3 regions of the Lysinibacillus capsici genome follow, and region 3 is predicted to be linked to each of the others. Evidence: riboswitches for the same ligand, from Rfam matches in the RefSeq annotation. Region 3 holds a riboswitch; each other region holds the start of a gene.
What was found. A riboswitch is a leader RNA that binds a small molecule or an ion and turns the genes downstream of it on or off. The one in region 3 is predicted to bind thiamine pyrophosphate.
Positions count from the first base shown of each region.

Region 1: it holds a riboswitch for thiamine pyrophosphate, as region 3 does, so the genes downstream of both, thiT (energy-coupled thiamine transporter ThiT) here and thiC (phosphomethylpyrimidine synthase ThiC) in region 3, are expected to answer to the same signal.
Region 2: it holds a riboswitch for thiamine pyrophosphate, as region 3 does, so the genes downstream of both, LCP48_RS12570 (ABC transporter substrate-binding protein) here and thiC (phosphomethylpyrimidine synthase ThiC) in region 3, are expected to answer to the same signal.

Region 1 covers NZ_CP084108.1:4,030,349-4,033,512, reverse strand. The annotation lists gene LCP48_RS20035 (AAA family ATPase) at 1-398, shown strand, start outside; gene LCP48_RS23390 (hypothetical protein) at 439-561, opposite strand; gene LCP48_RS20030 (magnetosome magnetite crystal formation protein family) at 617-940, opposite strand; TPP riboswitch at 1,066-1,173, shown strand; gene thiT (energy-coupled thiamine transporter ThiT) at 1,308-1,868, shown strand; gene map (type I methionyl aminopeptidase) at 2,031-2,786, shown strand; gene LCP48_RS20015 (hypothetical protein) at 2,816-3,164, opposite strand, start outside.
Region 2 covers NZ_CP084108.1:2,554,586-2,557,749, forward strand. The annotation lists gene LCP48_RS12560 (ABC transporter permease) at 1-286, opposite strand, end outside; gene LCP48_RS12565 (thiamine-binding protein) at 286-576, opposite strand; gene LCP48_RS12570 (ABC transporter substrate-binding protein) at 578-1,573, opposite strand; TPP riboswitch at 1,729-1,839, opposite strand; gene parC (DNA topoisomerase IV subunit A) at 1,948-3,164, opposite strand, start outside.
Region 3 covers NZ_CP084108.1:316,684-319,847, forward strand. The annotation lists gene LCP48_RS01550 (methyl-accepting chemotaxis protein) at 1-603, shown strand, start outside; gene LCP48_RS01555 (AEC family transporter) at 715-1,644, shown strand; TPP riboswitch at 1,705-1,819, shown strand; gene thiC (phosphomethylpyrimidine synthase ThiC) at 1,960-3,164, shown strand, end outside.

The sequences.
Region 1 (3,164 bases), 980 kb from region 3:
AGCTTAGACGTTCAGATAGATTAGAAAAGCATGCGAAGCAAAGTGGCCTTGGTCTTGATGTTTATGATGCTTTTACAGATCAATTACGAGATGTCAAAACTTTATCAGGTGGCGAAAAATTTAATGCTTCGTTGAGCCTTGCATTGGGGATGGCAGATGTGATTCAAAGCTACCAAGGTAATATTCATATTGAAACGATGTTTATTGATGAGGGCTTTGGCTCGCTCGATGAGGAATCACTAAATAAAGCAATCGATACATTAATTGATTTGCAGGATTCTGGTCGTATGATTGGCGTTATTTCGCATGTGCCTGAATTGAAATCCGCGATGCCAGCAGTTTTACATGTGGAAAAAACATTAAATGGCCATAGTCAAACCCATTTTGAAGTGAAATAAAACGAAGGCGTATTTCCTCTAAAAGGAATACGCCTTCGTTTTATTTTTTTCGGGTTGTGGTTGTAGGCGTTGTGCCCTTTTTTGCAGCCATTACTTTTTTTACGATAGGAATAACAATAGGTGCTAACTTAACGGCAGTTTTTACAACGTTTGATACTTTCATCCCAAAACAGCTCCTTTTACAATTACTACTACCTGTTTCTCTTAAAAATAAAACATTAACGGATAACACGAACAGCCTGAATTATATTCCAAATCACAATACCGAGTGAGACGAGGGCATAGATGGCGAATGAAGCAAACCAAATAATCATCACCGTCTTGTTATTGGAGGTTGGATCTAAACTAAATGTAGAAAAAACAAAGACAATAAAGAATAGAATGCCAAAAACAAAAGGTATTAAATGAGAGACAAGTGCACGAATCGAATGGCTTTTTACATCACTGTCTTTTGTCACGAAATATACAATTAATGGAACGATAAAAGGGGCGAAGAAAATACTAAGATAACTAAAGGCAGCTAAAATTTTTTGATTCTCCATAGTTGTACCTCCTTTTTAAATATTTACGCATGAAAAACAGCAAAGTTTCAAAAAAATGATGTATGGAAGGTTGTAATCCTTCAATCCTTTGCGTACAATGAGATTGTTCAAATAAATTCAGATGTAACGACCACAAGGGGAGCTGATGATGTCAGCTGAGACTGGGCACGTAATGCCTTGACTCTTCGAACCTGTAAGTTAATGCTTGCGTAGGGATGTGGATAGAAACCGACACTTGTACGATGTGAGGCTCTGTCCTGACATCGTTTTTTCGTCCTTAAAGGAAAAAAGGTGTCAGAAAGAGACATATCAGCGCTTTTCTATTCCTGCTCTTGTATCCTACATCGGAACAAAGGAGAGAATATGTATGGACAAAAAAAGACTATTAATGCTAGTGGAGATTGCGATTTTTGCAGCGATTGGTCTCGTACTGGATCAGGTTTCCTTTAAAGTATGGGCACAAGGCGGCTCAGTTAGTCTTGTTATGGTACCAATTATGTTAATAGCATTTCGCTGGGGCTTAGTAGCTGGGCTAACAACTGGATTACTCGTAGGTGTAATGCAAACCATGTTTGGTGCTACGATTGTGCATTGGCTACAAGGATTCCTGGATTATGGCGTTGCTTTTACTGTTGTAGGATTAGCGGCGGTTGTACGTGGACCAGTGTTAGACGCTGCTAAACATATGAACAAAACAAAAATGGCACTTTATATAATCATAGGTACCGTTTTCGCAGGCTTCTTACGATACACAGCACATACAATTGCTGGTGCGGTATTTTTTGCCGAATATGCGGGTGACCAAAATGCATGGATCTATTCCATCATCTACAATGGTACATATATGCTACCAGCAACCATTTTAACGGCGATCGTTGGTGTTCTTTTATTCACAGCCGCTCCACAATTAATGCAAAGAAAAGCTTAATGCTAGTCCCTTCACGTGAGTGGAGGGACTTTTTTATCGTGAATAGCTCTTTTAGCACTTTGCAAAGTAGGAAAGCATACAATATTTAAAGCGTTTATCGTTATACCCATAAAAAGTTATGTTATATTAAAGAATAGATAATAGATGAAAGGGACGTTATACATGATTGTAAAAACGCAAGAAGAGATTGAAGCTTTTAAAAAAATAGGACGCATTTGTGCTGAAATTCGTGAAGCGATGAAAGCTGCAACAAAGCCAGGAGTTACAACACTTGAGCTTGATGAAATTGCTGGTCGCATGTTTGCAGAGGCTGGCGCTATTTCAGGACCAAAGGGAGAATATGATTTTCCAGGGTATACATGTATTAGTGTCAATGAAGAAGTAGCACATGGTATTCCAGGAAAGCGTGTTATTCAAGAAGGAGATATCGTAAATATTGATGTTTCTGGCTCTTTAAATGGCTATTTTGCTGACACAGGTATTTCATTTGTTGTGGGTGATGGCTATGAGGACAAAGAAAAGCTTTGCCGTGTTGCTAAAAGTGCCTTTGATCGAGCAATGACAAAAGTAAAGGCTGGATCTAAATTAAATCAAATTGGTAAAGCTGTTGAACGCGAGGCAAATGCTAATGGGTTAACTGTTATTATGAATTTAACAGGTCATGGCTTAGGTCAATCTTTACATGATGAACCAAACCATATTTTAAATTATTACGATGCATGGGATTCTACTATTATGAAAGAAGGTATGGTCCTTGCGGTTGAGCCATTTATCTCAGCAAATGCAGAGCATATCGTAGAAGCAGGTGATGGTTGGACATTCGTGACGCCTGATAAATCACTTGTAGCTCAAATCGAACATTCAGTCATTGTAACAAAAGATAAACCAATTATCTTAACGTCATTAGACGAAGAATAGGATGCAATGAAAAAATCCTGCTAACCAAATTATTTTTGGTAGGCAGGATTTTTTTTAATAAATAAAATGCCAACAAAGAGAACACCGCATAAAAATAAAGCGGCTGTAGTGACAAGTAGCTCATCAAAACCATTATGTATGGCGATTCCAATATAAGCCCAAATAAAAACACTTGGATACATAACATCAAAGTGATGGAAACGGATATGTAGCGCAATGGCTCCTCCTAAAGTAAGTAAAATCACTGCCCAAAGAGGCGTACTAAGACCAAAGCCGTTCCAACCATAAGCCGTTAACGTAAAGCTTGTATTTGTGATAAAAATAAATGTCATCCATGCTAAATAAATAGAGAAAGGAATACGACCAAACAAGGATTTG
Region 2 (3,164 bases), 2.2 Mb from region 3:
TAAGAATTGGATAAAACAGTTCTCGAATAAAATTAAATCGATGTAACACTACTGCCACCGTTAGCCCACAAGCGATGCCAATGGCCAAACCTAGTAGAGCTAGCTGTACCGTAGCAAATGCATGTGGTAGAAAGGTTTGATACGACTGGATGGCCTCCGATAAAATACTACTTGGTGCGGGTAATAACCAATGAGGAACTTCAGCGAACCGCACGATTAGTTCCCATATGAATAAGAGGAAGGCGATAAAAATTATCGTCCTTCCCTTCTGTAATGCACGTTTCATTACTGATATTTCTCCGTTAATGTATCCATCGTAATACCCGTTGGCTGATATAAAATTTTCACTTGTGTAATGACATTGATGGCACCAAGCTCGATCATCTTCTCGTTCATTTTTTCAATGATTTGGAGCAATGTTGAAAGCTCACCTTCCATCGTTGTTTCCAATGGATGTACCTCATATTTCACCCCAGAAGCATCGATCACCGCAATTGCTGCATCTACATACGGTATAACATCTTCATATTTCTCTGTCTTCGGAATGATTTGTACACTGATTAATGAATTTGCCATCTTATTTGGCCTCCTTTTTAGGTAAGAACTCATTAGTAAAGGCTTTTTTCGCATCAAATTCGCCCTCTAGTACTTGATTGCTAGACATCCATTTCGCATAATTTTCCCACACAGAAAGCTTTTGCTCTCCCCATTGCTTGGCATCATCCTGGTATTTATCAGCCAGCCATTCCTGACTTTTATGCACTAACGCTTTATCTAAATCAGGGGCCGCTTCGATTAAAATATCCGCCGCTTCACTTGGGTTTTCAATTGCGTATTCATAGCCCTTCGCTGCCGCTGCCACAAAGGCTTTGACTACATCGGGGTTGTCCTGTATCATTTTTTCATTTGTAGCTAAAACGGGCGTATAATAATCTAATTGATCACTATACTCTGTAAGATATAGCATATTAATCTTTTCCCCACGTAGCTCAGCCTCAATACCAGTCCATGCATAATAAATCCAAGCAAAATCAATGTCTTTTTCCATCATTGTGAAGAAATCTAAATCCCCTGCATTGACAATATCTAGCTTATTAATATCTGCCTTTTCTTTTTGCATGAGTGATTGTAAGACGGCTTGCTCTGATGGCGAACCCCAACCACCATAGGTTTTACCTTCAAAATCCTTTGGCGATGTAATGCCCTTTGAAGCAATAGAAGCAAAGCCAGATGTATTATGCTGTATAATTGCTGCGATTGAGACCAGCGGCACATTCTGTACTCGTGCCTGTGTTATGCCTTCCTGATAGCTCACGCCAAAATCTGCCTTGCCAGAAGCAACAAGCTGATCTGCGCCCGCCTCACCAGGCATAATAATATCAACATCTAAGCCCTGTTCCTCAAAATAACCGAGTTTTTTCGCAACATATAGTCCTGTATGATTTGTATTCGGCGTCCAATCCAGTACCACAGACACCTTTTTCAGCTTGTCAACAGCCTGCTTATCCTCCTTGTCACTACAGCCTGCTAATGTTAATAGTGCTACCATTAAAATAAATAACCATTTCTTCATGCAAAAGCCTCCCAGTTTGTAATATGAAAGTGTTCATGAATGAATGTTGTCACCAAAAGAAAGCGTATATACAATGTTGGCAAGTTGTTGCTCGAAACATAAAAAAACGCCTAGGATTCCTCCCAGACGTATCGCAATCAATCTTCAAAACTTTGCTTTTTTGAATAGATGTTCCCTACGCTGGTACGAGCCAAATCAGGTTCAAAGGGTCAGCGTCTTTCGGACACAATCTCAGCTAGCAATTACTAGCCCCCCTACATTCTTTCGCTATGAACTTTTCGATGATTATTATACCCATAGTTTCACTTAAATGACAAGGTGCTATTTTTGAAAAGAGCTTAAAGCCCAGCACTCCTAAGAGACTGGGCATTCTTTTAGCTTGGTTTCTGTTCTTTTTTGGCTGTGACAACATGAGAGATTGCCCCATCTGTTGCAATATCCACTTTAAATGAACCGTTGGAATGGCGATCCGCACGAGACAATGCTTGCACGTCTATCACCTCTTGAACACCTTTTTCAGTTTCAATCACAACCTGCTCCCCGTCTGTTGCTTGAACAACTGCCACAATTCGGTGAGGGTTAGCTTTTAACTCCGTTAATACTTTTAGTCCACGTTTTGCACGACCTGCTACTTCAACTTCAGCGACATTCATTTTCTTCACGGCCCCACGCTGTGTCACAATCACTACATATTGGGTAACATCAGGCTGTAATACATTGACGCCAACTAAGGCTTCTCCATCTTTTAGTGTGATCCCTTTCACACCGCCTGTTTTCACACCTGTCACAGGTAGTTCCTCCATTGGGAAACGAATCGCATAGGCTGTATCCGTTGTGAGCATCAGCTCCACGCCATCTGTTACAAACGAGGCATAGATCATCGCATCACCAGCCTTGACGTTCATCGTTTTAATAGGCTTTGAATAACGTGTCACTGCATAGTCTGCGAGTGGTGAGCGCTTAATTTGACCATCTTTTGTGGCTGTGAAGACATACGTATTTGGCTGTTCAAATGTTTCGAAGCCATAAACCGCAATAATCGATTCATCTTCCCCTGTTGGGACAATACTTGAAATATGCTGGCCGAGATCCTTCCAGCGTATATCAGGCAGCTCATGAACAGGCTGATAAATATAATTGCCTCGATTTGTGAACAGCAATAGATGGTGCTGTGTATTTAAGTTTGCTTCATACAATAAATAATCTGAATCCTTCATGGCAAAATCTTGCCCATTTGAAGCGGCATGAGAACGTGTGGATGTGCGTTTAATATAACCATCCTTCGTTACTGTTACGACAACCTCCTCACTTGGCACAAGGACATCCAATGTAATTTTAATTTCTTCAATTTCTTGCTCAATCTTCGAGCGGCGAGGCTCTGTAAAGCGTTTCTTAATATCAAGCAGCTCTTGTTTAATAACACGCACAAGTTTAGCCTCACTTTGTAGAATCCCCTCTAGCTTCGCAATTAACTTATCTAACTCGTCCTGTTCCTGACGAAGCTCTGTAATATCCGTATTCGTTAATCGATATAATTGCAGGCTTACAATAGCCTCTGCCTGTACTTCTGTAAAATCAAACTTCTCTTGTA
Region 3 (3,164 bases):
ATCCAGCAGCAAATGGAATCATTAGCTTCTAATATTGCCAATATTAATCAGATTATTGCTTCGATCCAAAGCATTACCGAGCAGACTAATCTGCTAGCTTTAAATGCAAGTATTGAGGCTGCACGTGCTGGTGAGCATGGTAAAGGATTTGCTGTAGTTGCAGAGGAAGTTAGAAAGCTAGCAGAACAATCTAAAAATGAAACAGAAATTATTAAGAGTACAGTAGAAAGCATTCTTGAAAATTCTCAGCAGACAGTTGCTGTGATTGCATCTAATGCAGATTTAATGCAATCTCAAAATGAGTCAGTACAAAGCACGCAACTAGCATTTAAAGATAGCAGTGACTTGTCAGGTTCAATTGCAAATTCTATTAGTGAATTAATGAATAAACTATCTAGCATGTTAGAGCATAAAAATCAGGCAATCATGGCGATCCAAAGTATTTCGGCTATTTCAGAGCAAACAGCAGCCTCTGCGGAACAAGTAAGTGCTTCTGCAATGGATCAACAAGCAGAATTACAAAAAGTAGCAGAGTCTATTCAAAATATGAACGATATTTCAAACGAGCTACAAGAAGTTGTAAATCGATTTAAGCTTGTTTAAAAGCAAAGGCTGCCTTCAATATAGAGGCAGTCTTCTTTTATTGTGAAAGTCAGCGAAATTGACCTAGAAGGAATTCAACACTACTATTCACACTGAGAGGGGGACATTGATATGATGTATCTCGGAATGATTTTCTTTCAAATTGTTGTACCTATTTTAGTGTTACTTGTAATAGGCGCTATCCTACAAAAGAAATTTCGCTTTAATTTAAAAGCATTGTCTCAGCTTATTACATATTGCTTTATGCCGGCAGCTGTTTTTGTAAATTTATATGAAACACATGTGGAGTTATCGGTACTGGGAGAGGTCGGATTATTTATTGTACTCTTTATTGGTAGTCAAATGTTACTCAGTCATTTTATGGCAAAAGGGCTAGGTTTAGCTAGAACAGAGGCAGCTGTCTTTAAAAATAGTGTGGTGCTTATTAACTCGGGCAATTACGGTATTCCGGTGGCTCAAATGATATTTGCCACGCAACCTATTGGAGTAGCCATTCAGGTCATGCTCGTAATCTTTCAAAATATGACTACGTACACATATGGTTTATACAATTTAATTTCTTCTACAAAGTCAGGTATGACAATCATCAAGGATTTCTTTAGAATGCCTATTATTCATGCGCTGATTATTGGTGTCGCTATGAATTATTTTGATATCGGTATTCCACAGTTTATCAAAATTCCAGTAGAACATGTAGCAGATGGATTTATTGCTGTGGCCTTAATTACTTTAGGTGCGCAATTATCACAACTAGAGATGAAATCAATGTTTAATAAAACTGTCTTTATCAGCTGTTTTACGCGATTAATTATTGGACCATCTGTTGCATTAGCCATTATTTATATATTGGGATTAGATGGAGTCGTCGCACAATCACTGTTTATAGCTAGTGCCTTTCCAACATCCCGTAATAGTTCTATTCTAGCATTGGAATATGATGTAGAATCAGCAACAGCCGCGCAAGCTGTTTTATTTTCAACCATTGTAAGCTGTATAACGGTAACCATTGTGATCTATTTTGCGGAAGTATTATTTACCTAGTAAGATAAAAAATAACTTCCATCTCTTAGTATTATCTGCTACACTAGCATCAAACTAAATAGTATTAACTAGGGGAGTCTGATGAGTCAGGCTGAGAGGGGAACGCTACAAAGTTTCTTGACCCTTTGGACCTGATCTGGCTCATACCAGCGTGGGAAAGTTAAGAAGCTATTGCAGAGTATGCAATCAATAGACCTTTACATTCGTGGCCGGATCCAAATAATTATTTTGGATTCGGCCTTTATTTTTTGGATTGTTGGGGTGAGCTAGAATCGGTCCTTAGATTAAAATAAATTTAAGGGAGAGAAGTAGCTCATGTCAGCAATTAGTGAAAAGAATATTACCATTATGTCTAGCTTTGAAGGAAGTAAAAAAGTATATGTGGAAGGATCACGCCCAGATATTCTAGTACCTATGCGAGAAATTGCATTAAGTCCGACAACAGGCAGTTTTGGAAATGAAGAAAATGCTCCTATTCGAGTATATGATACGAGTGGGCCCTATACAGATCCAGCCTACCAAGTAGATATTACGAAAGGTTTACCTGCCTTACGAAATGCATGGATTCAAGAGCGAGGGGATGTAGAAGCATATGAGGGACGCTCCATTAAACCGGAGGATAATGGCTTTCGTCATGTTGATGACCCGCGTATTCAAGAAAATGTCTTCCCTGAGTTGGCGAGAAAGCCTTTGCGTGCTAAAAAAGGTAAAAATGTGACACAGCTTCACTATGCACGAAAGGGGATTATAACGCCTGAAATGGAGTTTGTAGCGATTCGTGAAAATATGAATCCTGAATTTGTACGTTCAGAAATTGCAGCTGGACGAGCTATAATGCCTTCTAATATTAATCACCCTGAGGCAGAGCCAATGATTATTGGGCGTAATTTTCATGTAAAGATCAATGCGAATATCGGGAATTCTGCTGTATCTTCTTCCATTGCAGAAGAAGTTGAGAAAATGACCTGGGCAACTCGATGGGGCGCAGATAATATTATGGATCTATCGACTGGTAAACATATTCATACAACTAGAGAATGGATTATTCGAAATGCTGCAGTGCCAGTGGGAACAGTGCCAATTTATCAGGCTTTAGAAAAGGTAAATGGTGTAGCAGAGGATTTAACGTGGGAGGTTTATCGTGATACTCTCATTGAACAAGCTGAGCAGGGTGTGGATTACTTCACCATTCATGCAGGTGTCCTTTTACGCTATGTACCACTAACAGCAAATCGTGTGACAGGTATTGTATCTCGAGGGGGCTCTATCATGGCACAGTGGTGTTTATATCATCATCAAGAGAATTTCCTGTATACACACTTTGAGGAAATCTGTGAAATTATGAAAGCTTATGATGTTGCTTTTTCCTTAGGTGATGGTTTACGCCCCGGCTCAATTGCAGATGCCAATGATGAGGCACAATTTGCAGAGCTTGAAACACTAGGCGAGCTAACACAAATTGCTTGGCAGCATGACGTTCAGGTGATGGTTGAAGGACCAGGTCATGTACCAATGCATCT